DNA from 4 places in the Rhizobium hidalgonense genome. Region 1 is predicted to be linked to each of the others. Evidence: predicted binding sites of a transcription regulator. Region 1 holds the regulator's gene; each other region holds the start of a gene.
The links. The regulator LexA, encoded in region 1, represses DNA repair genes until DNA is damaged. The targets are predictions, from matches to a motif close to TGTTCNNNNTGTGTTCNG.
Positions count from the first base shown of each region.

Region 2: the regulator LexA is predicted to act here: its motif matches at 4,085-4,102, upstream of dinB (DNA polymerase IV).
Region 3: the regulator LexA is predicted to act here: its motif matches at 5,334-5,351, upstream of FFM81_RS12975 (DNA polymerase IV).
Region 4: the regulator LexA is predicted to act here: its motif matches at 5,695-5,712, upstream of FFM81_RS18110 (ATP-dependent helicase).

Region 1 is NZ_CP054027.1:2,376,842-2,384,113, forward strand. Features, by position in the region: gene eno (phosphopyruvate hydratase) at 1-763, opposite strand, end outside; gene kdsA (3-deoxy-8-phosphooctulonate synthase) at 905-1,750, opposite strand; gene FFM81_RS11370 (VOC family protein) at 1,747-2,643, opposite strand; gene lexA (transcriptional repressor LexA) at 2,840-3,559, shown strand; gene FFM81_RS11380 (ComEC/Rec2 family competence protein) at 3,540-5,972, opposite strand; gene gltA (citrate synthase) at 6,263-7,272, shown strand, end outside.
Region 2 is NZ_CP054028.1:1,015,732-1,023,003, reverse strand. Features, by position in the region: gene FFM81_RS26025 (c-type cytochrome) at 1-59, opposite strand, end outside; gene FFM81_RS26020 (DUF4142 domain-containing protein) at 304-831, opposite strand; gene FFM81_RS26015 (SOS response-associated peptidase) at 1,608-2,198, opposite strand; partial or broken gene FFM81_RS33350 (SOS response-associated peptidase family protein) at 2,507-2,960, shown strand; gene dinB (DNA polymerase IV) at 2,957-4,045, opposite strand; gene FFM81_RS26005 (hypothetical protein) at 4,182-4,460, opposite strand; gene FFM81_RS26000 (DUF982 domain-containing protein) at 4,470-4,766, opposite strand; gene FFM81_RS25995 (Hsp20 family protein) at 4,840-5,313, opposite strand; partial or broken gene FFM81_RS25990 (aldo/keto reductase) at 5,774-5,911, opposite strand; gene FFM81_RS25985 (cysteine hydrolase family protein) at 5,997-6,587, opposite strand; gene ggt (gamma-glutamyltransferase) at 6,642-7,272, opposite strand, start outside.
Region 3 is NZ_CP054027.1:2,682,908-2,690,179, forward strand. Features, by position in the region: gene FFM81_RS12945 (MFS transporter) at 145-1,329, shown strand; gene rpmG (50S ribosomal protein L33) at 1,423-1,590, shown strand; gene FFM81_RS12955 (PleD family two-component system response regulator) at 2,341-3,714, opposite strand; gene FFM81_RS12960 (response regulator) at 3,733-4,104, opposite strand; gene FFM81_RS12965 (DUF3572 domain-containing protein) at 4,235-4,543, shown strand; gene FFM81_RS12970 (hypothetical protein) at 4,546-5,223, shown strand; gene FFM81_RS12975 (DNA polymerase IV) at 5,355-6,647, shown strand; gene FFM81_RS12980 (L,D-transpeptidase family protein) at 6,740-7,272, shown strand, end outside.
Region 4 is NZ_CP054027.1:3,722,658-3,729,929, reverse strand. Features, by position in the region: gene galE (UDP-glucose 4-epimerase GalE) at 1-366, shown strand, start outside; gene FFM81_RS18120 (putative bifunctional diguanylate cyclase/phosphodiesterase) at 505-2,463, shown strand; gene FFM81_RS18115 (enoyl-CoA hydratase/isomerase family protein) at 2,533-3,585, shown strand; gene FFM81_RS18110 (ATP-dependent helicase) at 3,587-5,647, opposite strand; gene FFM81_RS18105 (hypothetical protein) at 5,752-6,033, opposite strand; gene FFM81_RS18100 (BON domain-containing protein) at 6,154-6,414, shown strand; gene FFM81_RS18095 (hypothetical protein) at 6,472-6,735, shown strand; gene FFM81_RS18090 (DUF982 domain-containing protein) at 7,003-7,245, opposite strand.

The DNA of each region.
Region 1 (7,272 bases):
GAACGTATTTGCCGTCCTTGAAGAACTCGGTCGAGGCGCAATCGAGGCCGAGGTAAATGTCCTCGCCCGGCTTGTAGCCGGCTTTCTCGACCGACTTCATGATGAAGTCGAGGGCTTCCGAAGCGCTCTTCAGGCCCGGTGCGAAACCACCTTCGTCGCCGACATTGGTGTTGTGGCCCTGGGCGGCCAGTTCCTTGCGCAGCGTATGGAAGACTTCCGAGCCCATGCGCACGGCTTCAGCGATGGTGTCGGCGCCGACCGGAAGGATCATGAATTCCTGGAAATCGATCGGGTTGTCGGCATGGGCGCCGCCGTTGATGATGTTCATCATCGGCACCGGCAGGAGGCTCGCGGAAGCGCCACCGACATACCGGTAGAGCGGCAGGCCGGAGGCCTGGGCGGCAGCCTTGGCGACGGCAAGCGAGACGCCGAGAATGGCGTTGGCGCCGAGGCGCGACTTGTTCGGCGTGCCGTCCAGCTCGATCATGATGTTGTCGATCTGGATCTGGTTTTCGGCGTCGATGCCGCCGATTGCGTCGAAGATCTCGGTATTGGCGGCATCGACCGCCTTCTGGACGCCCTTGCCGAGGTAGCGCTTGCCGCCGTCGCGCAGCTCGACCGCCTCATGCGCGCCGGTCGAAGCGCCCGAGGGAACGGCCGCGCGGCCCATGCTGCCGTCTTCGAGATAGACATCGACTTCGACGGTGGGGTTACCACGGCTATCGAGAATCTCGCGGGCGATGATATCGGTGATTGCAGTCATGGGTTCTTCCTGCTCGGTGGGTGATCAATCATTCGAAGCCTGTCATAATCGAAGGCGGGCAAATTACAATGGCGCATTGCGACGCCATCGACCTGCGTGTCTGATCGTCGCTATAGCACGAACATGTCAGGCTTTTGACTGTCAGGCCTTGGCGACAGCATCGAAGGCGAGCAACTTTTCCAGCAGCCGCGGCATGTCCTTGAGATAGACCATGTTCGGGCCGTCGGACGGTGCGTTGTCCGGGTCCTGGTGGGTTTCAACGAAAACGCCGGCAATTCCGGTCGCCACCGCTGCGCGCGCCAGCGTTTCGACGAATTCCCGCTGACCGCCGGAGGAATCGCCCTGCCCGCCGGGCTGCGCGACGGAATGGGTCGCATCGAAAACGACGGGGGCGCCCATCGACGCCATGATCGGCAGTGAGCGCATATCGGAAACCAAAGTATTGTAGCCGAAGGAAGCGCCGCGCTCGCAGAGCAGTACGTTCGGATTGCCGCTGGCGTTGAGCTTCTTCAGGACGTTCTTCATGTCCCAGGGAGCCAGGAACTGTCCCTTCTTGACATTGACGGCACGGCCGGTCTCGGCAGCGGCGATCAGAAGGTCGGTCTGACGGCAGAGGAAGGCCGGAATCTGCAGGACATCGACCACCTTGGCCACTTCGGCGCATTGTTCGGCGGTGTGAACGTCGGTCAGGACCGGAAAGCCGAACTCCTTCTTGAGATCGGCAAAGATCTGCATGCCCTTTTCAAGCCCGATGCCGCGCTCGGCCGACAGCGAAGTCCGGTTCGCCTTGTCGAAGGAACTCTTGTAGACGAGGCCGATGCCGAGCTTGGCGCAGAGCTCCTTCAGCGTCCCGGCAACCATGAAAGCGTGGTCGCGGTTCTCCATTTGACAGGGGCCGGCAATCAGCGACAGGCGGCCAGCATTGGAAAAGGTGACCTGGCCTGCGCCCTCGCCGATCCTGACTTCGGAATTCGTATCAGTGCTCATCGTGTTTCCTCGAAGGCGAAGAGCGTGCCCTGCCCGGGCGCCGGCTTCACCAGAATGCGATTGTTCTTGCGCGTGTAGGTCACTCCGTTAGCAGCCAAATGCGCTTCTGTCACGGCAAGATCAGCGACGGCAAAGAGGATAGCCCGGCCGCGCAGGCCGCGGTCGGCGGATGAGACGGCGATCTCGAAATAGGCCTCCAGCCCTTCCGGCGTCATCAGGCTGATTTTTGCATTCGAGGCGGCGATATTGACGCCGAAACCGGTCTTCTCGACGACCGATTGCGCCGCGGCAAGGCCGACGAAGGCGGCGAATGCAGCGGGGTCCGGCGCGCACAGCGCGATCTCGGCAATGCCTGTTGCGCCATTGGCATGCGTCTCCAGCACGCCGCGGTCGGCCGGCAAGGGATTGATGCGCTGGCAGGTAAAGAGAAAGAAATCGGGCGCCCGCAGATCGCCCGCAAAAGCCAGTTTGAAGCTGCCGACGCTCCTGGAACCATCCGGCATTTTCATCGGCCGGCTGAATTGCAACATCTCGCCGGCGCTCGATCCGCCGGCAGCGAAGCTCTGATGGTCGTGGCCGGCGTCCGCGGTGCCGAAAACCACCGCCGAAAGCCCCTCCTCGCCGCAACGGAAGCGGAAGGCCCGGTTGCGGGCGGTGAAGACATTGCCTTGCCGCGCCGACGCCTCGTTCTCCTCGACGCTCGCAATACCAAGCGGCTCCAGATAGGTCTTGTCGGCAAGGAAGACGCAGGCATTTTCCGTTCCGAAGGGATGGCGGGCATCGGCGGCAACGGTGAAGCCGAGCTTGCCTAGCCGTTCGCGGGCCAGATCGATATTGACGACGGGCAGCACGACATGATCCAGCGGGTGCGGTATGGCGGAATGCTCGTTCATGATATCCCTCCCTCAAACGACAAAAGATGTGCGACAGCGCCACCCCCAAAGCAAGACATGTGTGCCAATCCGGCGAATGAAAATAAAAATCTCAACGAGTTGGCGGCAAGTTTTACGGAAAATTAGCTACTTGCGGAACACATATGGAACATATAGTGTCTGTTCTGGATTTGTTTCAATCAGGGGTCTGACGTCGATGCTCACGCGCAAACAACAGGAGCTTCTCCTTTTTATTCATGAGCGCATGAAGGAATCCGGCGTTCCGCCGTCTTTCGACGAGATGAAGGATGCCCTCGATCTGGCCTCGAAATCCGGCATTCATCGCCTGATCACGGCGCTCGAGGAACGCGGTTTCATTCGCCGCCTACCGAACCGCGCCAGGGCACTTGAGGTCATCAGGCTTCCGGAGGCCTATAGCCCCAGCATCCAGCCCCGGCGCGGCTTTTCGCCGAGCGTCATCGAGGGCAGCCTCGGCAAGCCCCAGCCGGTCGCCGCTCCCTCGCCTGTAAAACCCGTTGCTGACAACGGCAACTCGGTCTCGGTGCCGGTTATGGGCCGAATCGCTGCCGGCGTGCCGATTTCGGCGATTCAGAACAACACCCACGATATCGTCGTTCCGGCCGATATGCTTGGCTCCGGCGAGCATTATGCTCTGGAGGTCAAAGGCGATTCGATGATCGACGCCGGCATCTTTGATGGCGACACGGTGATCATCCGCAACGGCAGCACCGCAAGCCCAGGCGACATCGTCGTTGCCCTCGTCGATGACGAGGAAGCGACGCTGAAGCGCTTTCGCCGCAAGGGTGCCTCGATCGCACTTGAAGCGGCCAACCCGGCTTACGAGACCCGGATCTTCGGACCTGATCGTGTCAAGGTGCAGGGCAAGCTCGTCGGCCTCATTCGCCGCTATCACTGACACTGGACAGGCCAGATTCGACAAAACTGTTGCTGCGCCAGTCATAAGCGCGATGGCGCATCCACGGCCGTGACAGGGTTTCGAATGCCGTTGCGACCTCCAAGCCGGTGTCTGCGAAGCGCAGCTCGATGGAACCGGTTTTGCGTAGTGTCTCACCGGTAAAAAGCGTCCCACCTGAACGGCAGCTGTTGAAACGCAGGCGGACTGATGTGACGACGATATCGGCCGCATCGCAGGCCGGACCGAGATAAGCGGCATTGTCGATGACCGTGACGATACGGCCATTGCCAAGCCTCGATGTACACCAGGCCCTCTTGACGCAGGAAAAGCGGTTTGTTTCACCGCCCGCGGCCGCCGCCCGCATCGCCGTCCTCGCTTCATTCTGCTGATCGCGGGAAAGCCTGACGCGGCGGTCGTCTCCCTCCGGCGGAATTGCGGGACCATCCAGCATCTTCGGCGGGTAATGCGCCGGCAGGACCAGCGCTCGCTGCCACTGGTCGAAAATGAAATCCGGCGGGTTTTCGCGATTGGAAGCCATTGCCTCAGCCGCGACGACTGCAACCAGACTGCCATCCTCCGAAATCACCAGATCCGGCGGCCGGGGAACCGGCAGAAGCAGCACGATGGACGTCGAGGCGGCGAGGATCGAAGTGCCGGCATGGCGCAACCGGGTGCGGAGCAGCGTCAGCAGCAGAAAGCCTGCCACCGCCACGACGAAATACCAGGCGGGGAGACGGCCGACGCCAATATCGCCGCCCCAGCCGGACACCGTCTTGGCAACCGCAATCACCATATCGAGGCCAAAGCCGACCACCTTCCAGAGCGGCGCGTCCAGACCGAAAGGCATGAGCAACATCGCCAGCAGCCCCGCCGGCATGACGATGAAGGAGATGATCGGCATCGTCGCGAGGTTTGCCGGCAGGCCGTAAGCGGTCAGGCGATGAAAATGCTCGATCGAAAACAGCGCCGTGGAAAAACCGCCGATCAGTGAGGTCAGGAAGACGCCGCCGAAGAAACCGGCGACCGCAACGACCGGCCTGATGATCGGCAGCTTCAGCAAAGCGTTTTCGCGGATGCGCCGGTCCTTCCACAGCTGATAGCCCGATACCAGCGCCAATGTCGCGGCAAAGGACATCTGGAAGCTCGGGCCCAGGACTTCCGAGGGCGAAATGGCGATGATGACAAGAGCCGAGAGGACGACATTGCGCAGGCTGATTGACGGGCGATCGAAGAAGACTGCGATCAGCATGATGGCCATCATGATGAAGGCGCGTTCGGCCGAGACTCCGAATCCTGATATCAGGAAGTAGGCGGTGACGGCGATGAGCGCGCCGGCGGCGGCGATTTTCTTTGTCGGATAGGCTTGAGCAACGCCCGGAAACAGGCTGAGCAGCATCCGGAACCCGACGAAGAAAATGCCTGCCGACAGGGCCATGTTGAGGCCCGATATCGCAACGATATGGGCAAGACCGGACTGGCGCAGCGCCTCCGTCGTCGCCTTCGAGATGGCGCGCCGTTCGTCGGTCACCAAAGCAGCTGCAAAAGCGCCCGTATCACCGGGCAGGATCGACCGAATGCGGTCGCCAATGCTACTGCGCAACTGGTAAAGCCATTCGAGCACAGCTTCCGACGTCGATCTTGCAGCCTGTGGACCAGCCTGCAAGTCGACTTTCTTCGGCGCACCGTAGAAGAAACCGTTGGCGCCGATGCCGTCGAAATAGGCACCGAAGGAGAAATCGTTGAGCGCGGGCAGCGCCGGGCCCGCCGGCGGCGTCAGCCGCGCCCTGCCGGTGATGATGTCGCCGATCTCGAACGGCGCATCGGCGCCACGGGCGATTGCGGTGATGCGTCCCGGCTGCCGCTTCAGTTCCGGTGCCTCAGTGCCGGTGACGGCAAGAATATAGCGCCAGCGCCCCCGGCCGTCGCCTTCCCGCCGTTCCACGCGGCCGGTGACCGTCGTCGTCACCGCTGAATCGAGGATCACAGTCGAAGCCCGCCAGCTCTCGAACTGGGCCGAGAGCATGCCGCAGGCGAAAAACGCCAGCGCCAGGAAAGTTGCGCGCAATGCCGGCCGGCTGCGGCCGGCGAGGAAAACCGCAGCCGCCGGCACCAGCAGACAGAGCAGCGATGCAAAGAAGGGAAAATCCCATGCCGCAAGAAACCAGCAGGCCGAGCCGGCGCCGAGGAAGACCGGCGAGAACAGCAGCAGGCGGCCGTGATCGGCCTCTTCGCCCAGCATGCAGGCTCCGGCACGCAGCACTTGCCGGCCGGTGGCCGGCAGTCGATGGCGCAAGGGGGTCTCCGATTGCGTCCTTGCCGGTCGGGTCACCATCGCAATCGCGGGAAGAGCCGGCGGAACGGCACGGCCCACGCCCGCTTCCGGCCGCAATTCGACTGTCGTCAATTCCTCCATGCCCCGCCCAAGATCACCCGCACCGGCAGTCAGAATGCAACCTTCAATCAAAACGAGCAAGAATAATCGATTGAAATATGAGGGAAAATCGAGAGTGCCAAAAGACCAGTCGAATCATTGGCTTCCGCTATGCCTGCGGCTCATCGCTGCAGTGCCTAAAAGGTGATGCCGCAATGCACAAAAAGCCGTCACGGTAACTTGGCATTAGCTTCGCGATCATATAGCTATCGCTGAGGACGCTTAACCCCTATGGCGCTTTTATGGCGCCACCGCCAGTTCGGAGGATCAGCATGACGGATCAAAGCGCAACAATAAAAATCGGTGACAAATCAGTCGACCTCGCCGTCAAAAGCGGCACGATCGGTCCGAGCGTCATCGATATCGGTGCCCTCTACAAGAACACCGCTTCCTTCACCTACGATCCGGGTTTTACGTCGACCGCATCCTGTGAATCGAAAATCACCTATATCGACGGCGACGAAGGTGTGCTGCTGCACCGCGGCTATCCGATCGAGCAGCTGGCCGAGCATGGCGACTTCCTCGAAGTCTGCTACCTGCTTCTCTACGGTGAACTGCCGACCACCGCCCAGAAGAAGGATTTCGATTATCGTGTCACGCACCACACCATGGTGCATGAGCAGATGAGCCGCTTCTTCACCGGCTTCCGCCGCGATGCGCATCCGATGGCCGTCATGTGCGGCTGCGTCGGCGCCCTGTCGGCTTTCTATCATGACTCCACGGACATCACCGATCCGCACCAGCGCATGGTCGCCAGCCTGCGCATGATCGCCAAGATGCCGACGCTTGCCGCCATGGCCTACAAGTACCATATCGGCCAGCCCTTCGTTTATCCGAAGAACGACCTCGACTACGCCTCGAACTTCCTGCGCATGTGTTTTGCTGTGCCTTGCGAAGAATATGTGGTCAATCCGGTGCTTTCCCGCGCCATGGACCGCATCTTCATCCTGCATGCCGATCACGAGCAGAACGCCTCAACCTCGACCGTGCGTCTTGCCGGTTCGTCGGGCGCCAACCCGTTCGCCTGCATCGCAGCCGGCATCGCCTGCCTCTGGGGCCCCGCCCATGGCGGCGCCAACGAAGCAGCGCTCAACATGCTGAACGAGATCGGCTCGGTCGAACACATTCCGGAATATATCGCCCGCGCCAAGGACAAGAACGATCCCTTCCGCCTGATGGGCTTCGGTCACCGCGTCTACAAGAACTATGACCCGCGCGCCAAGATCATGCAGAAGACGACGCATGAGGTGCTCGGCGAGCTCGGCATCAAGGATGATCCGTT
Region 2 (7,272 bases), on a different replicon from region 1:
TCTCCAACTCCCGCCAGCCGGGGATCGTTCGCGGAGAAAATTGGCGCGGGAGCTGTCATGACCCACGCCACCGCAGTCCCTAAGGAGGCAGCGCATAAGATCGCGGTTATCCAGAGAGCGATCCTCATGATGGTCCCGATTTCACTTTAGCAGGCTTGCCGGCAATGAAAGTTGAACCGATGTAAGTGCATCGAGGCTCCGATACAGGTACCGCCAGACGGTGTTCTTCGAGATTGGGTTTTTCGATTCCGACTGGCGGCGAACCGGCGTTCAAGAGTCGAAAACACCGAAGCCCCATCTGACCTATTTGTTGAGCTCGTTCGCCATCTGCAGATGATGCTCCAGAGCAGGTCGCGTACTTGCAGCCCATGCCTTCAGCTCCGGGTTGTCCCCTTCGTCGCCATAGCGCTTGAACAGATCGACCGCGTCTTCGTGGGCAGCTTCCTGGTCTGAGTGATATTGCTTGTTGAAGTCGTCCCCCTGCAGGCCGTTCAGCTTGTCGAGCATGCTCTGCTGATCGGACGTCATTGCGCTCGGAAGCGTGGCTTTGACCTTGCCGCCGGACACCAGCGCCTTGAGCTCGTCGGTGGTCTTCTGGTGGTCGGTGACCATTTGCTGGGCGAACGCCTTGGTCGCATCGTCGCCGCGCTCGACGGCAAGCTTGCTGGAGGCAATTTCAAACATATCGCTGGTGGCTGCCTCCTTGACGAAATCCTCGGTTTTTGGCGGGACGCCGATTAGGGAATTGACGCCGGTTTTTTCGGCTGCCGATTGTGCGAAGGCGGGAACGGCAAGCGAGAGAGCAAGCGAGACGATAGTAAGGCGGTTCATCGAGGTCTCCTTGGTTTGTCTACCGCTAACTTTTAGATCGTCTGAGAGTTCCCGTTGTCAGCCCGAATTCCACGTCTTGACGACGCTGATGTTGTTGTTCGCTCAAAGATGGCACATTTAGTGCTAACGTTGGGCCGCAGTAACACTCACCGCTCGTTTGGAGCCTACGAAAAATCTGCTCAAGATGGGTTCGTGCGGCAGGAATAGATAGGTCAGAGTGTTCTGGCGTTCGGGAACAATGCGCTCTCGCGGCGTAAGCACACTGGGGCGTGCGGAATTTGTGAGACAGCCATGCACTTCGGTAGTCAACCTCTGTGCGGCTCACTGACTGGTTGCAATCGTCAGACAGGCGACCACGATACTTCGTCTAACGCGGTCAGGCGCGGATCGACCCCGCGCCTGAAACCTGCTCGCAAGAGAGCCTCAAAGAGGCCGAACGGTCTACTTAGTATTCTTGTGGCTCTGCTCGCCTGCCTTTACATGCTGCTCATGGCTGCCGCCCTGCTTGCCAGAGGAGCTTGAACTCTTTTCCGACGCGCTTTTGCTGCTGGCGCCCGACTTCGAGCCGCCTTTTGACTGTGATCCGCTTGTAGATGGCATTTTACACTCCTCCGTACGAGATCGGGCTTGATCTCGAGTAGTCAACTTCAAATCTGTTAAACTGTTCCGCGTCTCCAAACGCGGCGGGAGCGTTTCCAATCTCGGCAAGTCGGCGAAGCTGAGCGCATGGTGGAGGCGCTGCGCGCGCACGATCGTCGCATTCGCGCTGTTCTCGCTCAGCCGACCTGCTCCACAGAAAGGCTTCCCAGGGGGAGGGGCTTGATCAACGATCTGGCGGAGACCGCTGGATCGAGCCACGCTCGCCATGCGTCGCGTTCCAGAATGACAATCTGACGGTCATGGTATGGCGCAATGTCCGGTCCCGGCTCCATCGTTAGCATGGTGAAGGCTTGGCCCACCTCCGGCGTGTCGCGCCAGATGCCGGCTACGCAGAAGATCGGCTCGTCATTCTTGGTGAACAGCCACTTGTCCTTGCGCTTCTTTTTCGGATCCTTGGAATCTGTGAACTCATAGAAGCCATCGGCGACGATAAGACAGCGATTGGACGTGAACTCCCGACCTTCCGATCGAAAATTGTAGACCGGCCGCTTGTTCGGCCCCGGCCAGCTCCAGCGCCGCTGCACGAGCTCGGCCTCGTCCTGGGCTCCCTCGATCGTCCGGACGATAGGACCGAAATCGGTGATCTTGATGTCCTCTCGAGCCTGGAGGTTCGGCGTCCCTTCGCCGGAGCGGATATTGATCTTCAGGTCGGCGAACTCCTCGACAACCGAGGCGACATCCACCATCAGCCGATAGTCATTGCACATTGCTCTTTCCTTCGAATGAAATCTCATCCTCGCAGCTGAGCCGCGTCAGATGCAATATGTGCTTGGATTGCACGCTCTCCAGCAGGACGAGCAGATCCGCGGCGTTCTTTGTCGGCAGGCCGCAAGCGGCCAACCTTGTGATTAGCGTGGTTTGGCGCCGAGGATTGCGGCTCCATCTCGAGCGTGTCGCATGGCCATCTGAAGTTCGGTCTCACCGACGCGCATTCAAGGAGATTAAACAGCTTTCCATCATTGGCACGATCATCAGATTTGTCCAACGAATTTGTTCTTGATATGTTTCATCCGTTATGAAAGCGACGGTTTTCCAGTCCGATGCACCTCGATGAGCGCCGCATCATCGTCGAACGCGTGACGAAGATGTGGAGATGGTGGAACTGCCTTGGCAGTTGCGCCCCCGCGATGGCGGACTGCGTGCCGAGAACATCGTCCGGATAAAAGCGTGAGCGTTTCGCCCCACCGCTTCCTGGTGCCGGCTTCGGAGTTTCGCCACAAGAAGTCCAGTTTTTCGCTTGCCAATAGCGACCGGTTCTTTTTTGGGAATCTGGCGGCACGCGAATGAGAACTGGTCGGAAGGGCCTATGCCATCCTGACGGTCGGGGCGAATGTTGACATCGCGCCGTTCCACGATCGGCAGATGGCGGTGCTCAACGGCCCGGCCCGAAATCCTCCGGCCCCTGTTGGCAGGGACGTTCCGAGTGAAGCACCACGCGGGCCGGCGCTCCGCCGATGCTGGCGGTCTAGAGGGCTAACCGCAACTGCGGCTCCGCGACAGGTGCTCGCCGTTCCAGCGAGGACAGGGTGACGCCGAGCAGACGGATGCCCTTGCGCGGCGGGAAGATCGGCGCGAGCAGCACGCCGATTATATCCTCGAGATCGGTGATTGCCGGCAGGGGTACTACAACCGTCTTGCTGCGGGTGATCTGCGTGAAGTCGGCATATTTTACTTTTAAAGTCACCGTCTTGGCGCCGATTTCATTGGCCTCGCAATAACCCCACACCTTTTCGATCAGCGGCCGAAGCCCTTCGCGGGCCGGCTCATAAGCGTGGACGTCCTGCGAGAAGGTATCTTCCGCGCCGACGGATTTGCGCACCCGGTTCGGCTTGACCTGGCGCTCGTCGATGCCGCGGGCAATGCCATGGAAATACGGTCCCGACTTCCCGAAATGTTCGACGAGGAACTCGAGCGTCTTCGCCTTGAGGTCGGCACCGTTATCGATGCCGAGCCGATGCATCTTCTCGGCCGTAGCCGGTCCAACGCCATGGAATTTCTTGACGGGCAGGGCCTCGACGAAGGCCGGCCCGTTCTTCGGCGTGATCACCGCCTGGCCGTTCGGCTTGTTCAGGTCGCTGGCCATCTTGGCGAGGAACTTGTTGTAGGAAATCCCGGCCGAGGCATTGAGCCCGGTCACCTGCTTGATCCTGGCCCGGATTTCCGTCGCGATTTCGGTGGCGATCTCCATGCCTTTGAGATTCTGCGTCACGTCGAGATAGGCTTCGTCGAGCGACAGCGGCTCGATCATCGATGTATATTCGGCGAAGATCTGGAGGATCTGCTGCGACACCGCCTTATAGACGTCGAAGCGCGGCGGCACGAAGATCAGCTCCGGACACTTTCTCTTCGCAGTCACCGATGGCATCGCCGAGTGGACGCCGAATACGCGCGCCTCGTAGCTCGCTGCTGCCACCACGCCGCGGGCGGCCGATCCGCCGACGGCAATCGGTTTGCCGCGCAATTCCGGATTATCGCGCTGCTCAACCGACGCATAAAACGCATCCATGTCCACATGAACGATTTTTCGGACGCGGGTCGAGTTCATATCGTTCATGGCGGCTTCAGCGATGGCGATGGCATCGGCTATTCATGCCGAAACAAAAAGAGAACATAGCAGGCTTCGCCATGATTTCAACCGGCAATCAAACGGCTCACAAAGGCGAAACGGGCCGCGTAGGTACGCGGCCCCATCAGATTTCGTAGCGCCGGTCGAGTTCCTCAAGCGCAGAGCAAACGTCATCGATCGAAACGGGCTCGGGCGTTCCTGGAATATGACGCAACGCCGGTCTTGAATCGAGCGCGTAAAAGTCCGATGCCCATGCCGCGAGGATTGCTCGCTTGTCGTCGGCTGAAATCGCAGGCGCATTCACCACATCCATTGGCCGCCGAAAATTCAGCCCTTGCGGCATGAGGACTGTCGGTCCCGTTGTGACAGCGCTGTTGATGATCTCCTGCACCACGGCAATCATCGGTACACCTCAACGCACGTGAGGGTCCCTGTCGCGCCGCAGACGGGAGAGTCCGATGGCGTCGACATCTGGTGCCAGCAGATCGTGTTTTTCGGCAAAAGCGGCGAACAGGCCACGCGCGGTTTCTGCTTCGATTTCACCCCGCAACGCAGCGCCGCATGCTTTGAGCGCTATGGAATGCGCGGTGTCTCTCTGCGCCGCCGGCCATTCGCTCAGATGTCGGTAGGCGTCCATCACTGAACGCACTTTTGCCGGAAAACCAAGACCGACAAGAATGGATATAGGCTCTCTGAACATATCGGACATCGCTCTCTCCTTCCTGAACCCGGATGTCGATGGGTGCCGTCGCAACGGCGCCCTTTTCAGTGGACGGCGTGGATTAAGCCGCTTTCTGCGCTTCGATCTGAGGCGTCGCTTCGGACCTCAGTGCCGCCGCACTTTGGATGGAGATTTTCCGCGGCTTTAATGCCTCGGGAATCTCGCGAACCAGATCGATCGAGAGGAGGCCGTTGCGCAAATCGGCTCCGTCGACGCGGACATGATCGGCAAGCTCGAACCGGTGCTCGAACGGCCGGGCGGCAATGCCGCGGTGTAGGTAGCCGTCCGCAGGAGCTTCCGGCTTCTTGCCGGTCACTGTCAGCAGATTGGACTGGTAGGTGATGTCGAGATCGTTCTCGGCGAACCCGGCCACCGCAATCGAGATCCGGTAACTATCATCGCCGGTCTTGACAATGTCATAGGGTGGCCAATCGCTGATTGAGCGGGCGCGCTGGGCGTTCTCGAGAAGATTGAAGACCCGGTCGAAGCCGACGCTCGACCGGAACAGCGGTGCGTAGTCGTAAGATGTTGCCATAGCCATATCCTCCTTGAAGCAACATGGGTACGGAAGCGCCGAAAGTCGGCGCTCCCAGCAAGGCCAGCCCTGTCGTCAGCGGTTGGCGGCAAACGATTTGGTTTCCGGAAATGTCGGTTTCAAGAGTGTCGTTGGAAAAAATTTCGACTTGCTTTCAGCGACCGCTGCTCAACCCAGCGGCGCCCACGACAATTGCAGCCGACTCCACGACCGGCGCCGTCGCATCCGCCGTGGTTTAGGGCGCAAAGGCGGTTTATAACAACAGCCTGTTCAAAATGCCTGATCCGAATGGTCGCCTCAGGCATGATGAGCACTTCCGTCAGAATTGTTATCGGCAAAGCAGAAGATGTTAGCATACGGACCTCGCTTTTGCGGTTGACTTCAACGCTGCACGGCTGGTGCCGGATTCGCTTGAGCCTGTTCGAGGCTTCTGCGACGCATTCGTGCCGGAGCGCGGTATCGCCGTGTCGATGGCGTTGAAACCGTGATCGACAAAGGCATCGAGCAGACGAAATCCTGTCTGCTCATCGACGTTCCAGCCGAAAACATTGCCGCCAAATACCAGGGGAGCGATGGAAAGGCCGGGTTGGCCAAGCATGCATTTGATTATGACCTTTTCTGACGTGGATATGAGTTTCGGACTTCGACGGCGTGGCCGACCGACCGCACTTCCTGCTAGTTGGTTAGATTTCTCGTGCGGCAAGCGATTCCGCTGTGGTCATGACTCTTGCGAAGCCCGCGGACAGTGTCGCGGTTGTGCCTGCCTTAATTGCCTCCTGCGTCGCCGTTTCCGACAGGTCGGGGCATCCGGTCGCATCGAGGAGGAAATCGACGAAGAAGTCGAGATCGTGGCCGTGCCTCGCCGTGGCCTCGCAGCAGAAGTTGGTCATGAACCCGGTCACGACGATCCGGTCTATCGACCGTTCCCGCAGCATTCGGTCGAGGCCCGTGCCGACGAAGCTGGAATAGCGTTGCTTGCTGATCGTCACGACACCGGCGGGAATCTTGAGCCGCGGGTCGTCCTCGACCTCTTCGGTGCCAGCGGCGAATCCAAGCTCGCCGGTCTCGCCGGTGAAATCGAACATGCGGCCGGCATCCGAGCCATCGGCGCGATGGACGTGGCGGATATGAACGACGAGATCACCCGCGGCCGCAGCCGCTGATATGATAGCATTAATGTTGGAAATCACTTCGGCATTGCCTGCGCAGTGCAAGGGCGAAGTTGGGTCGGTATAGACTTTCTGAACATCAATCACGAGAATTGCACGCGCCATACCTTTTTCCTTCTTTAGCCTGAGCCTATTCCATCCGCGCCGGGACGGTAACGTCTAAATTCCAAGCGCAATTCCGTCTTTCCGCGACTCCGATGCGCCGGTCAGGGTGCCATTCTCCCAGTCGATTCGGATCGCTTGCGCGCCGCCGATTGGGTCTTCTGCGGGCGAGAAGGTAAAGCCCCGCCGTTCGAGCTCGGCTTTGATCGCGCCATCAATCGTGTGCTCGGCCTCCACACGTGTTCCATCGGATGTCGGCATCACGCGTGGCAGATCGATTGCCTCCTGCATGTCCATGCCGTAATCGAGGACCTTGGAGATCAGGTGGGCATGGCCGAGTGCCTGATAGTAGCCGCCCATTACGCCGAACGGCATCTCCACCCGGCCGTCACGCGTCACCATGCCTGGGATGATCGTGTGCAGCGGGCGCTTCGCGGGTCCGACACGGTTCGGGTGGCCAGGTTTGAGCGAGAAGCTTTGGCCGCGATTGTGCAATATGACGCCGGAGCGTGGGGCGACGAGGCCAGTGCCGAAACTGTCGAAGATCGAGTTGATGAAGCTTACGGCATTGCGGTCGCGGTCGACGACCGAGATATAGACGGTGTCTCGGTGAAGTGGCATTTCGAACGGCGGCAGGTCGATCAGCGCCCTCTCCAGGTCGATCATTGCCGCGAGCCTGTCGGCCAGC
Region 3 (7,272 bases), 310 kb from region 1:
CCGAACGGGCTTTACATTCCGCAGATGGTCACTCACATCGGAAACACTGCGAAGCGGCATCCGTCACCCGGATTTGGCACGTCTGTGTCTATCTATCTGACGGGACCGGCCGATTCGCTCGCGCAGCTTTCTAAGGATGGATAAATGTCTCAGCCGAGAAACGGCACACCGGGCGATGTCGAGGAAATCCATTGGCCTTCTCTGGTGGCAGCCATCTCGTCCATATCAGCCGTCGGCATAGCAATCGGCCTCGGACTCCCGCTTCTCAGCATCATCCTGGAAAAACGCGGCATCTCGTCCACCCTGATCGGGCTCAACACGGCGATGGCAGGTGTGGCGGCGATGGCGGCCGCGCCCATCACCACCAAGCTCGCGCATAAATACGGCGTTGCGCCGACAATGCTCTGGGCAGTGCTGATTTCGGCGCTGAGCGCACTCGGTTTTTATTATGCCGAGGATTTCTGGATGTGGTTCCCGCTGCGTTTCGCCTTCCATGGCGCAACGACGACGCTGTTCATCCTCTCCGAATTCTGGATCAACGCCGCCTCGCCGCCGTCCAAACGCGGCTTCGTGCTCGGCATCTATGCGACGGTGCTTTCGCTTGGCTTCGCCGCCGGGCCGCTGCTGTTTTCGATCCTCGGCAGCGACGGCATCTTCCCCTTCCTGATCGGCGCCTGCGCCATCCTGCTTGCCGCCATTCCGATCTTCATCGCCCGCGACGAGAGCCCGGCGCTCGAGGAAAAACCGGAGCTGCATTTCATGCGCTACGTCTTCCTGGTGCCGACGGCGACGGCGGCGGTCTTCATCTTCGGCGCGGTCGAAGCGGGCGGGCTGTCGCTTTTTCCGATCTTTGCGGTGCGCGCCCATTTCACCGAATCGCAGGCAGCGCTTCTGCTCACCATGATGGGCGTCGGCAACGTCATCTTCCAGATCCCGCTCGGTCTGCTCTCCGACCGCATTCCGGACAAACGGCCGCTGCTGGCCGGCATGGCGCTGATGGGCTTCGTCGGCTCGCTGATGCTGCCGCTGCTGGTCGACAACTGGCTGCTAATGGCCGGGCTACTGCTTTTCTGGGGCGGCTGCGTCTCCGGCCTCTATACGGTCGGCCTCAGCCATCTCGGCTCGCGGCTGACGGGTTCCGACCTTGCGGCGGCCAATGCCGCCTTCGTCTTCTGTTATGCGATGGGAACCGTGGCCGGGCCGCAGGCAATCGGTGCGGCGATCGATGTCGCCGGAAACAACGGTTTTGCCTGGGCGATTGCCGGTTTCTTCGGTCTTTACGCCCTACTTTCCGGCATCAGACTGATGTTCATACGAAAACGGACTTGACTTTTCGAGCTGGATTCGTAGTTTCGCGCCAGAATTTGCCGTGGAGCCCATCCGGCTTCCACGGCTTTCATTTTTCTTAAAGGCAGGACGACTATGGCCAAGGCTACAACAATCAAGATCAAGCTGCTGTCGACAGCCGACACCGGTTTCTTCTACGTCACGACGAAAAACAGCCGTACGATGACGGACAAGATGACGAAGACGAAGTACGACCCGGTTGCTAAGAAGCATGTCGAGTTCAAGGAAACCAAGATCAAGTAATCGCTTGATCTCAGGATTTCGCAAAAAGCGCGCGCCCTCGGGTTGCGCGTTTTTTATTGCCTGAATTGGCCCGCTTCGAGAGATGATAGCGCAAACAGAAAAACGCCGCCCTTCCATCTTCGGGAAGTGGCGGCGTTTTCTTGAAAGGGGGTCGGCCAGCATGCAAAACGGCACGAGGAACCGCTATAATTTGCCTACTAGCCGACCGACCCCACGACCCAGGAGATGCGGCGGACCTGAGCATCATGGGGTATCGACAACTCCTCTACGGGAGCGCTTCTCTTATGAGCCGATAATTTGCGCAGAAATGAAAGAAAATCAACAAATTCTTAATGGTGAATTTTATGAGTGTGATTCTATGGTTAAAAGTCCAATTTTGGGACATATAAAAAATTGTCGGCTCTGCTTGGGCCTGAAGCCTATTGTCCGACCACCCCAAGAAATTCGACACTATAACTGAACAACTTACGCCTCCCCTACCCTTACGTGAGGTGACGTCGCCGCGCTCTATTTGAGCCTGCAGGCAGCAGCCATTTTTTATAGTCTCTATTTCATCCGGAGCGAAGGCCCCGACACCCTCAACACTATCGCGCTGCGGCATATCGGCAGCAATGCCGAAAGGCGATTTTGGGGCTATTGAATTGCAAAATTTTCGCCCCGCATCGCTCGGGCGAAGATTAAAGATCGGTAACAATTCGCTTACCGCAGTGGAAAACCCGCAAATGGCGCCTATGGCGCCAAAGTGATTCGTCAAGCGGCTGCGGCGACGACGCGATTGCGGCCGGTATTCTTGGCTTCGTAAAGCGCAAGATCGGCCTGCTTCATCAACTGATCCGGGGTCAGCACCGAGCCCATACGCGAGGCGATGCCGAAGGACGCGGTGACATTCAGCGCCTCCCCCGCGTGTTTCAGCCTGAAGGGCGCATTTTCGACAGCCGCGCGCAGGCGCTCGGCGACGGTGGCGGCAATTTCCGGCGAGGTATCCGGCATGACAACGACGAATTCCTCGCCGCCGTAGCGGCAAGCGAGATCGGCGCCGCGAATGGTCGAGCGGACGCGATTAGCAAACTCCCGCAGCACTTCGTCGCCGCCATCATGGCCATAGGTATCGTTCACCTGCTTGAAGCGGTCGATATCGGTGATCAGCACCGAAAGCGGCCGGCCCCGCGCCATCGAACGGTTGAAGAGCACGTTCAGGTGATTGTCGAGATAGCGCCGGTTATAAAGGCCGGTTAGCGGATCGGTCACGGCAAGCTCGATCGTCTGCTTGACGCTGGCGCGCAGACGGTCGTTGCAGCGCTTGCGGCGGATCTGCGTCAGGCTGCGGGCAACCAGTTCGTTGGGATCGACCGGGCGGATGATGTAGTCGTTGACGCCGAGATCGAGCGCGCGCACGACCATCTCGTCAGCACCCTGCTCGGTGATGATCAGGATCGGCAGGAAGCGCGTGCGCTCCAGCGAGCGCAGCTGCGAGCAGAGGCGAAGCGGATCGTAATCATCGAAATTGGCGTTGACGATGACGAGATCAAACGGGCTTTCCGCCGCCTCGAAGAGCGCTGCCTGCGGATCGGAAAGGGCAAGCACGTCGGCGACGGGCTTCAGCGCCTTGATGATGCGCTCCTGCGAATTGGCGCGACCATCGACGAGCAGGATCTGACCGGCCTCGTCGATGCGCCCCTCGCCTGCCCGCATGAGATCGTCGATGCCCATCGTATGGGCGGTATCGGCGCGGATGCGCAGCTCGTCACTCAGCGTCTTCAGCCGCAGCAGGCTCTTCACCCGTGAGATCAGCTGAAGATCATTGACCGGCTTGGTGAGGAAATCGTCGGCGCCGGCCTTCAGGCCACGGACGCGATCGGCCGGCTGATCAAGTGCCGTGACCATGACGACAGGAATATGGGCGGTCTTGCGGCTGGCCTTCAGCCGCTCGCAGACCTCGAAACCGTCGATACCGGGCATCATGATGTCGAGCAGGATGAGATCGACCTGGTTGCGCTCGCAGATCGCCAGCGCCGTGTAGCCGTCGGCCGCGGTCATCACGTCGAAATATTCGGCAAGCAGCCGCGCTTCAAGCAGCTTCACATTGGCCGGAATATCGTCAACCACCAGTATTCGCGCAGTCATAGGTGTCTTTCCGATGCGTCAGGCATCGCCGAGATAGGTCTTGATCGTCTCGATGAATTTCGGAACCGAGATCGGCTTGGAAACATAGGCTTCGCAGCCGCCCTGGCGGATCCGCTCCTCGTCGCCCTTCATCGCGAAAGCCGTGACGGCAATGACGGGAATCACGTGCAGCTCGTCGTCTTCCTTCAGCCATTTCGTCACTTCGAGACCAGAGACCTCGGGAAGCTGAATATCCATCAGGATGAGGTCGGGGCGATGTTTGCGCGCCAGATCCAGCGCCTCCATACCGTTTCTGGTCTGGATCGTCGTATAACCGGACGCCTCGATGAGGTCGCGAAAGAGCTTCATGTTGAGCTCGTTATCTTCTACAATCATCACCTGTTTGGGCATGACAAGCTGTCCCTACGTCCGTTCGCGCAGCGGTTCGTCCCATGAGAAAGGCATGCGGACGGTAGCTGCGTAAAACCGATAGCGCACGCTAGCGGTATTTGGTTGAAGAAAAGGTAACTTACCCCTCGAAATGCAAAGCAACTTCAAGACTTCGAAACAACCGGCCGCCGACCCGCACGCTACCGCGATCGCCGTGCTCGGCTGGCTTGCCGACGATCCCGACATGTTCGGCCGCTTCCTGGCGCTGACCGGTGTGGCTCCCGGCCAGGTGCGCGGCGCCGTCAACGATCCCGGGTTTCTCGCCGGCATGATGGATTTCCTGATGAACCACGAACCGACGGCAATGGCTTTCTGCGCGGCGAGCGGCATCAGCCCGGAAACGGTCACCGCCGCCTGGCAGCATTTCTCCTCGCCCGGCCTCGATTCCGGGGAATACTGACGGTGACCGGCATTGTGGACCTCGATATCTCGCATATCCGGCTCGGCGAACGGCCGCTGATCGTCTGCGATGTCGACGATGTCGTGCTGCAATTCATCGGCCCGTTCCAGCTTTTCTTGCAAAGCCAGGGCCACGCATTTCTGCCACGCTCGTTCAAGCTGCACGGCAACATCGTCTCGCAGGCGGATGGCGTCGAGATCGGGGACCAGCAGGTCAGCCGGCTGATCGAGGAATTCTTCGAGACGCAGGAGCTCTGGCAGACGCCGCTCGACCGCGTCGTCGAAACGCTCGACCGGCTTTCGCGGGAGGCCGACGTGCTTTTCCTGACCGCCATGCAGCCGCGGTTCCAGGACCAGCGCCGCCGCCTGCTCGACAGGATGGGCCTGCTTTTTCCGCTGCTTGCCAGCGAAGAGCCCAAGGGGCCGATCGTTCACGCCTTGCATGCCAGCCGCTCCCTTCCCGTTGTCTTCATCGATGATATGGCGCGCAATCTGCATTCCGTAAGGGAATATGTTGCCGACTGCCTGCTGATTCACCTGATGCCCGACTCGCCCGTCCATCGTTTCGCGCCGGCAGCCGCCGACGACATCACCCGCGTCAGCGACTGGGCGCATGCGGCCGCCCTGATCGAGGCGCATTTCATTGCCGGCGCTTTCAGCCCTGCAGTTCCAGCCGCATGAGCGGGCGGCCTTCTTTGCGCCGCGTTACCGTCTCGAAACGAAGATCGTTATCCAAAGGCAAAGCTCCCGCCCTCTCTTGAGACTCGGAAGCTTAGGGCGTATTGTCCCGGCGTTCAACCTTTGTTCTCATGATGACGCCCGCGCCCGACAAGACACCCGGCTTCTGTCGCGACTGCCTTGCCGAGCAGAAGGGCGAGGCTCGCCGCTGCCTTTCCTGCGGCAGCCCCCGGTTGGTGCGCCATCGCGAGCTCTATGCTTTGACGCTTGCGCATATCGATTGCGACGCGTTCTATGCGGCCGTCGAAAAACGCGACAATCCGGAACTTGCCGACAAGCCTGTGATCATCGGCGGCGGCAAACGCGGCGTTGTCTCCACCGCCTGCTATATCGCCCGCATCCACGGCGTGCGTTCGGCGATGCCGATGTTCAAGGCGCTGGAAGCCTGCCCGCAAGCGATCGTCATCCGCCCCGACATGGAAAAATATGTCCGGGTCGGCCGCCAGGTGCGCGCCATGATGCAGGATCTGACGCCGCTGGTGCAGCCGCTATCGATCGACGAGGCCTTCCTGGAGCTTGAAGGCACGGAGAGGCTGCATCACGATCCGCCGGCCCGCACGCTCGCCAAATTCGCCCGCCGGGTCGAAAAGGAGATCGGCATCAGCGTGTCGGTCGGGCTCTCCTATTGCAAATTCCTCGCCAAGGTCGCCTCCGACCTGCAGAAACCCCGCGGCTTTTCCGTCATCGGCCGTGAGGAAGCGGTCGAGTTCCTGGCGCCGCGTCCGGTCACCACGATCTGGGGCGTCGGCAAGGCCTTTGCGGCGACGCTGGAGGCCGACGGCATCCGCACCATCAGCCAGTTGCAGCAGATGGAGGAAAACGACCTGATGCGCCGCTACGGCAGCATCGGCCAGCGGCTCGCCCGGCTGTCGCGCGGGATCGACGACCGCGAAGTGCATCTCAACGATGCGGCCAAGAGCGTGTCGTCCGAGACGACCTTCTTCGACGACATCTCACGTTATGACGATCTGGTGCCGATCCTGCGCAATCTTTCGGAAAAGGTCTCCTGGCGGCTGAAGAAAAACGACATCGCCGGCCAGACCGTCGTCCTGAAGATGAAGACCGCCGACTTCAAGCTACGCACACGCAATCGCAAGCTGGAAGACCCGACCCAGCTGGCCGACAAGATCTTCCGCATCGGGCTCGAGCTTCTCGAAAAGGAGACCGACGGCACGAAGTTCCGGCTACTCGGCATCGGCGTCACCGATCTCGGCGATGCCGCGCGCGCCGATCCGCCCGATCTCATCGACCGGCAATCGGGCCGGCGGGCGGCCGCCGAAGCGGCGATGGACAAGCTGCGCGACAAGTTCGGCAAGAACACGGTCGAGACCGGTTACACCTTCGGCAGCGGCAAGCGCGATCACTAAAGCGTGAGTCCAGGTTCCTGTCGAGCCTATAAAATCTTCCTTAAACTTCGTCCCATAGTGTGCCGGACCAGTATTGCGTATGGTTGGGTATCATGTTCTCGCGTCTCGTCTTCGGCCTCGGCTTGCTGTCGGCCACCGCACTCGTGCACCCTGCTCTTGCCGCGGATGCACGCACGCTGCAGATCATCGTCTCGAAGGACAAGCAGTCGCTTGCGGTCTATGACGGCACCGAGGTCGTCGCGACTTCAAAAGTCTCGACCGGCAAGGACGGGCACACGACGCCGAGCGGCATCTTCTCGGTGCTCGAAAAGCAGAAATACCACGAATCCAATCTCTATTCGAACGCGCCGATGCCCTTCATGCAAAGGCTGACGTGGTCGGGCATTGCACTGCACGAATCCAATTCCGTGCCGCGCTATCCGGCTTCGCATGGCTGCGTGCGCATGCCCGGCGTTTTTGCGAAAAAGCTTTACGGGATGACCGAGCCCGGTATTCCCGTCATCATCAGCGACGGCGAAGTGGTCCCGCAGCCGATCGACCATCCGACGCTTTTCCATCCAGAGGCGCCGGCGCCGATGCTGCTGCTTTCGGATGTCGAATTGCGGCCCTCGATGCCCGACAGCCC
Region 4 (7,272 bases), 1.3 Mb from region 1:
TACATCCATGTCAGCGATCTTGTCGACGCGCATGTGAAAGCGCTGCAGCACCTGCGCAGGGACAAAGGCTCGCTCGTTGCCAATTGCGGGTATGGCAGCGGCTATTCCGTGCTTGACGTGTTGAACATGGTCACCCGCCTGCACGGCCATTCCTTCAAGATCCACATGGCGCCGCGCCGCGCCGGCGATTCGGCCAGCGTCGTCGCCGACGCTTCGCTCGCCCGCCAGGTGCTCGACTGGAAACCGAAGCACGATTCGCTCGAAACCATCGTCCAGAGTTCGCTCGATTGGGAACTGTTCCTGTCGAACAGAAATGTCGACGACCTGCACAGCATTCACCGGGCACTCGCCGCCGCGTCTTTCTGAAGCGCTTCCGGCAAGAGTGCGCGGCGGCTTTGCCTCGGTCGCCTGTTGATCATCCCCGTGCCTGCGGGACCTGCATGACATGACGTGAATAGGGAAAAATCGAGCATTCTTCTGGCTCCGGCCACGGAAAAAGAGAAGATGAGGAACTTTCTAGCCTCCTTGCGGCTGCAAAAAGACAATCCGACCTTTCTGACGGCGCAGTTCCAGGCCCTGTCGTCGCAGATCCCCATTCTCTATGTCCTCCTGATCATCAATGCCCTTGCGGTGGCAGTCACCCATCTCCAATCCGCGCCCCTCTGGCTCTCGTGTTATATTCCGGTCGGCTTGAGTGTCGTCTGTGTCTTCCGGCTCTGCTGGTGGGAAACCAGGGGCAAGCATGTCACCGCCGAACGGGCCTACAGGCTGATGAAGGTCACGATCTCAGGCGCCTGCATCCTGTGCGTTGCTTTCGGCGGCTGGGCGATCGCGCTTTACCAGTATGGCGATGCTTACCAGCAGGGCCAAATCGCCTATTTCCTGGTGGTGACCGGGATTTCCTGCATCTTCTGCCTGATGCATCTGCCGCTGGCGGCGGTGCTCACCACAATCATCACCTTCTCGGCCATGGTCGCGACCTTCATGTTCTCGGGCAATCCGGTTTTCGTCGCCACCGCCGTCAGCGGCCTGTTCCTGATCCTCCCTTTTCTCCGGGTGATCGACAGCTATTTCCAGAATTTCGTCGGCCTCGTGCAATTGACCGAGGAGCTGAAGCAGAAGCGGGCGGAAGCCGAGGAGCTGAACCTCGTCAACAGCCGCAACGCACTGCATGACCAGCTGACCGGCCTTGCCAACCGCCGCAGCTTCTTCCTCTCGCTGGAACAGCGGCTGCAGAAGCACCCGTCCCGGCCGCCCATCATCGGCATTCTCGATCTCGACGGCTTCAAGCCGGTCAACGATGTCTTCGGCCATGCCGCCGGCGATCTCGTGCTCAAGGAGACGGCCCGCCGGTTCACCGCGCTGGTCGGCGAAGAGGGCATTGTCTCGCGTCTCGGCGGCGACGAATTCGGCATCATTTTCCCCTGTTCGATGACACGCCAGGCGATCGCCGATCTCGGTCAGGCGCTCTGCGCCGCCGTCCGCGATCCCTATGAAATCCCCGACGGCTCGGTTCGCGTTTTCGGTTCCTGCGGCATCGTTTATCCCGACGCCGGCGAATACACCGCCGAAGATCTCTACGAGAAAGCCGATTTCGCCCTCTACCAGGTCAAGAGCAAGCGCAGCAGCGGCGTCGAATTCTTCTCGGCCGAACACGAAAAGATCCTGACGCAGCGCTACCTGATCGAACTCGAGCTGCAGGCGGGCGATTTCGTCAGGGAATTGAAACTCGACTATCAGCCGATCGTCGAATTGAAGAGCGGCCGCGTCGTCGGTTACGAGGCGCTTGCCCGCTGGGACAGCGCCCGTTTCGGCCGCATCAGTCCGGAAGCCTTTATTCCCGCTGCCGAACGCACCGCCGTCATCGGCCGGATGACGCGCATCCTGTTCGCCAAGGCGCTCGAAGCGCTGGCGATCATTCCACGCCATCTCAAGCTCTCCTTCAATCTCTCGGCGCGCGATATTTGCGACCACGAAACCTCGATGGCGCTGCTCGCCATGATCACCCGCTCCGGCATCGATCCCAGGCGCATCGAGTTCGAGATCACCGAGACGGCGCTGCTCTCCGATTTCGACACCGCCGACCGGGTCATCACAATGCTGCGCGCCGCCGGCATATCGATTGCGCTCGACGATTTCGGCACCGGCTTTTCGAGCCTCAGCCATATCCACCGTCTTGCCTTCGACAAGCTGAAGATCGACAAGGCCTTCGTGATGAATTTCGATCGCGATGCCCGCTGCATGAACATCACCCGCTCGGTCGCCAATCTCTGCCAGAATCTCGGCATTGCCTCCGTCGCCGAAGGGGTCGAAAGCGAAACGATCGCTGAAGGGTTGAAGGCGATGGGCGTTCGCCTGGCACAGGGCTATCATTTCTCCCGGCCGCTGCCGCTGGAACTTGCCATCGATTATGCTGCAAAGTGCGAGAGCGCCGCTTCCGCCCGCAAATCGCTGTCTGCCTGAACCAAGCTTGAATCGACTGGAGCCACGCCTCGTCCTCGGCTATTCCTATCGCAAAGGATGAGGTGAACCATGCAGGACGGCGAAATCATCATTGAACGGCGGGGAATTGCCGGCCTCGTCCGGCTCAACCGGCCGCGGGCGCTGAACAGCCTGACGCTGCCGATGATCCGGACGATCGCCGAGGCGCTTCATGGTTTTGCCGGGGATGACCAGGTGGCGGCCGTCGTGATAACGGGGGAGGGCGAACGCGGCCTCTGCGCCGGCGGCGATATCCGCGCCCTGCATGAGAGCGCCCGGGCCGGCGACGGCCTGGCGGCAAGCTTCTGGCGCGAGGAATTCCGCCTCAACCACCAGATCGCCTCCTACCCCAAACCCTATGTCGCGCTGATGGACGGCATCACCATGGGCGGCGGCGTCGGCTTGTCGTCGCACGGCCGCCACCGCATCGTCACCGAGCGCACGCGGTTGGCCATGCCGGAAACCGGCATCGGCTATGTTCCCGATGTCGGCGCCACCTGGCTGCTGCCGCAGGCATCAGGCGAGGCTGGAACATGGCTCGGCCTGACCGGGCTCGATATTGGTGCGGCCGACGCGATCCATGCGGGTCTTGCCGACGTTCAGATCGCTTCGTCGCGGCTTGGCGAGGTGATCGATGTTTTGTCAGCCCTGCCGCGCGGCAGCGCCTCCGGCGATGTCGATGCAGTGCTTCAGGCGCTTTCCGAGCCTGCCGGAGAAAGCCGGCTCAGCCAGAATGCGGCGACGATCGATCGCGCTTTCCGTTTCGACACTGTCGAGGAGATCCTGGCAGCGTTGGCAGGCGAGGAGGGTGACTTCGCCGCCGAGACGCGCCGGGTGATGCTGACCCGCTCACCGACCAGCCTGAAGCTGGCCTTGACGTTGCTGAGAGCCGGTCGCCGCAGCGCCTCACTTGCCGAGTGCCTCGGCCGCGAACTCGGCGCCTGCCTGCAGATGCTGGATAATCCCGACTTTTTCGAAGGCATCCGCGCCGCCGTCATCGACAAGGACCGCAATCCGCAATGGTCACCCGCCTCAGTCGAGGCCGTCGGGGCCGCGACCGTCGAGCGCTTCCTGAAACCGGCCGAACCGCCGCTTGAGCTCTAAGCTATCGCCACATGCCGCGCATGCGGGCGCCGACATCGATACGCACCTGCCGCGCCTGGGCTTGCGCGGCGGACTGCGATTTCACCTGCGGCCAGCTGCAGGCTTCGAAGAACTGCAGCAGCGTCGCCGGAATGAAGCGGCTGCGCGAGGCGTAAACGTGCCGGTCGCCCTGCGCGTTCTGCCCGTAGGTGAAAAAGCGTTGCGGCACGACCAGATCGAGACCGTCCCGCGCACGTGTCATCGCCACATAGAGCAGCCGGCGTTCCTCTTCGATTTCGGCGGTGGCGCCGACGGCGAGATCGCTCGGAATGCAGCCATCGACGACATTCAGCATGAAGACCCTTGTCCATTCCTGGCCCTTGGCGGAATGGATGGTGGACAGGATCAGATAGTCCTCATCGAGCAGCGGCACGCCGGCCTGGTCGCTGGTCGCATCCGGCGGATCGAGGGTGAGCTCGGTGAGAAAACGTTCGCGCGAGGCATAACCGCCGGCAATCTGCTCGAGCTGTAAGAGATCGGCCTGGCGTGTCGCGGCGTCTTCATGCAGCCGTTCCAGATGCGGCGCGTACCATTGCCGCGCCAGTTCGATTTCCGCCGGCCAGCCGGCCTTGCCGGATTTCAGCTCCTGCAGCATCGAAACGAATGCAGTCCAGTCCTCGCCGGAGCGTGGCGGCGTCGGCATTTCGGCCAGCGCCGATAGCGGGCTGGCATCCTCGGCCATCAGGTCGAGCGCCTTCTGCGCCGTCGACGGCCCGACGCCGGGCAGGATCTGCATCAGCCGGAAACCCGCCACCCGGTCGCGCGGGTTCTGCGCGAAGCGCAGCGTAGCCAGCATGTCCTTGACATGCGCACTGTCGAGAAACTTTAAGCCGCCGAACTTGACGAAGGGAATGTTGCGCCGGGTCAACTCGACCTCCAGCGGCCCGCTGTGATGCGAGGCGCGGAACAGCACGGCCTGCTGCTTGAGCGTCAGGCCCTCCTCGCGATTGTCGAGCACCATGTCGGCGACATAACGCGCCTGGTCGGCCTCGTCGCGCACCGTGACGAGCCGCGGCCGCTCGGCCGATTGCCGCTCGGTCCACAGGTTCTTGGTGAAACGCTCCGAAGCGAGATCGATGACGGCGTTGGCCGCCGCCAGGATCGGCTGCGTCGAGCGGTAATTGCGGTCGAGCGTGACGATATCGGCAGCCGGGCTGAAGGCGCCGGGAAAATCGAGAATATTGCGCACCGTCGCTGCACGGAACGAATAGATCGATTGGGCATCGTCGCCGACGACGGTCAGCCCCTGGCCACCAGGCTTCAGCGCCATCAGGATCGAGGCCTGCAGCCGGTTTGTGTCCTGATATTCGTCGACCAGCACATGGTCGAAGCGGCTGCCGATATCCTCGGCAATCACGCTCTCGCCGACCATCTGCGCCCAGTAGAGCAGCAGATCGTCGTAATCGAGCACGTTCTGGGCCTGCTTTGACTCGACATAACAGGCGAAAAGCTCGCGCAGCTGTTTCTCCCAGGCCGCGCACCAGGGAAAGGCGTCGCGCAGGACCTGCTCGAGCGCGGTTTCCGAATTCACCGCCCTGCTATAGATGGCAAGGCAGGTGCCCTTGGCCGGAAACCGGCTTTCGGTTTTGGAGAAACCGAGATCGTGCCGGATGAGGTTGATCAGATCGGCGCTGTCTTCGCGGTCATGGATGGTGAATTCAGGATCGAGGCCGATCTGCTGGGCGTAGTCGCGCAACAGCCGCGCGCCGATGCCGTGGAAGGTGCCGGACCAATTGAGCGCGTCGGCCATGATGCCGGCATTCGCACCCAACACATCGCGGCAGATGCGCTCGACGCGCCGCGCCATCTCGGCCGCGGCCCGGCGCGAGAAGGTCATCAGCAGAATGCGGCGGGGATCGGCGCCCTTGACGATCAGATGGGCGACCCGGTGCGCCAGCGTGTTCGTCTTGCCCGAGCCGGCGCCGGCAATGACCAGCAGCGGCCCGGCAATATGGCTGCCGTCAGTGAGCGTGCCGTGTTCGACGGCCATGCGCTGCTGGGGATTGAGCTTTTCGAGATACATCCAGCCGTCCGGTCGGGCTTCCGCAGAATCACTGGGGAAAGATTAGATGTTCCTTGAATGTTCGCGATTTCCGCCGCTGTCAAGCGTTGTGGTGTGCGAGTGCCTCAATCGGGGAAATCCGGGCCGACCACCCGTCGCACCAGTTTCAGGCTGCGATCCGGCTGAAGAATATAGGTTTCCTCCACCCGCTGGCCGGTCCCGTTGTAGAATTGGTGATGGACGGCGCTGCCGATCGGCGATTTGGTCAGCTTCGTTCGCGGCTGGCCGCCATAGGTGATGCTGCCGGGGATCGGTTCCAGTGCCGGCCCCTCGGCCGAAGAGCAGCCGGTCAGCAAGACCCCGGTTAACAATGCCCCGGAGAATAGGGTGGGCAGAACCGCGTTCATCGTCGTCATCCCTCTTTCGACTGCATCCAAATATGGAAATCGCAGCCCCTTTCGCCAAGGGTCGCAACGAAATGCCTCGCTGCGGCGTTAAACCAGATCAACCAGCAGGAGACGGTGAAGGTGCTTGGGGTTCCGGCATTCATGGTGCATGAAAATTCCGGTGGCGAAGGGCACGGCGACGCGGCGACCCGCGCCTCGGTCGAGGGCGCCCTTCATGCGGACGCCGATCTCGACGCCGAGGAAATCACCGTCACCACATCGGGCTCCTATGTCATTCTCGAAGGTTTCGTGCACCAGCGCGGCGATGTCGAGCGCGCCATCGAGATCGCCGAAAGCATCGTCGGCCGCGGTTATGTGCGCAGCCGCCTGTTGCGGCGCTGAGGGAACCAAGTGTCTTCCCGGGTGTTGAAATGCCGGATCGAAACGCTGGAGACCATCATGCAGTTGCTTCCTCGCCTCTGGGCAACGACCTTGATCATGGGGTGTGGTGTCTTTGCCGGCTCCGCCTACGCCTCGCTTGAAACCGGTACAAACTATTCCGCCCTGCCGAAAGACCAGATCGCCCTCAACGAATATACCGGGACGAGCGCCTGCACGCCCGCAGAGCCGCTCTACCTGCCATCCTTCATCCGCGCGACGGACGGCACGATCATCGGCGTCGGTTATCTCGAGGTGGAGGATGAGGCCGGCGCGGCCTGCTGAGCCATCCGGCTTGCCCAAACGAGGCTCGCCCGCGTTGCCGCAGAGGTAACGAGCCTCTGACCATCATCATGATGGCTGGGCATCTTCTATGAATACAGCGATATCAGGCGCAACGCCCGTTGCACCAAAACCCGGCACGGCTTCGATGCAGGGTTAAAGAAATTAAAGCATTGCACCGTTCTGGCACGCTCCATTTACGGAAATGCCGACCGAAGGACCAGTTCAACGTGGGACGCGTGCTTTCACGTCTTGTCGACGCGTAGCGCCCTAATGCAGCTTCAGCTTTGCCTCTTCGGCCGCCGCCAGGAATTCGGCTCTCGCCTCTTCCACGCTCTTGCGTCCATCGAGTGCCGCCCGGCAGGTGCTGCGGGCCTTGATATAGTGCAGCCCGCGGGCGTTCGGCCAGAAATCCGCCAGGCATTTCAGCGCATCGAACGGCCCGCTGACCGTTCGCGCGACGGCATCTTCGAAACCGACCTTGACCGGGCTGTTCCATTTTTCAGTTGCCATCAATGCTCCTCCACGATTGTCGACAGA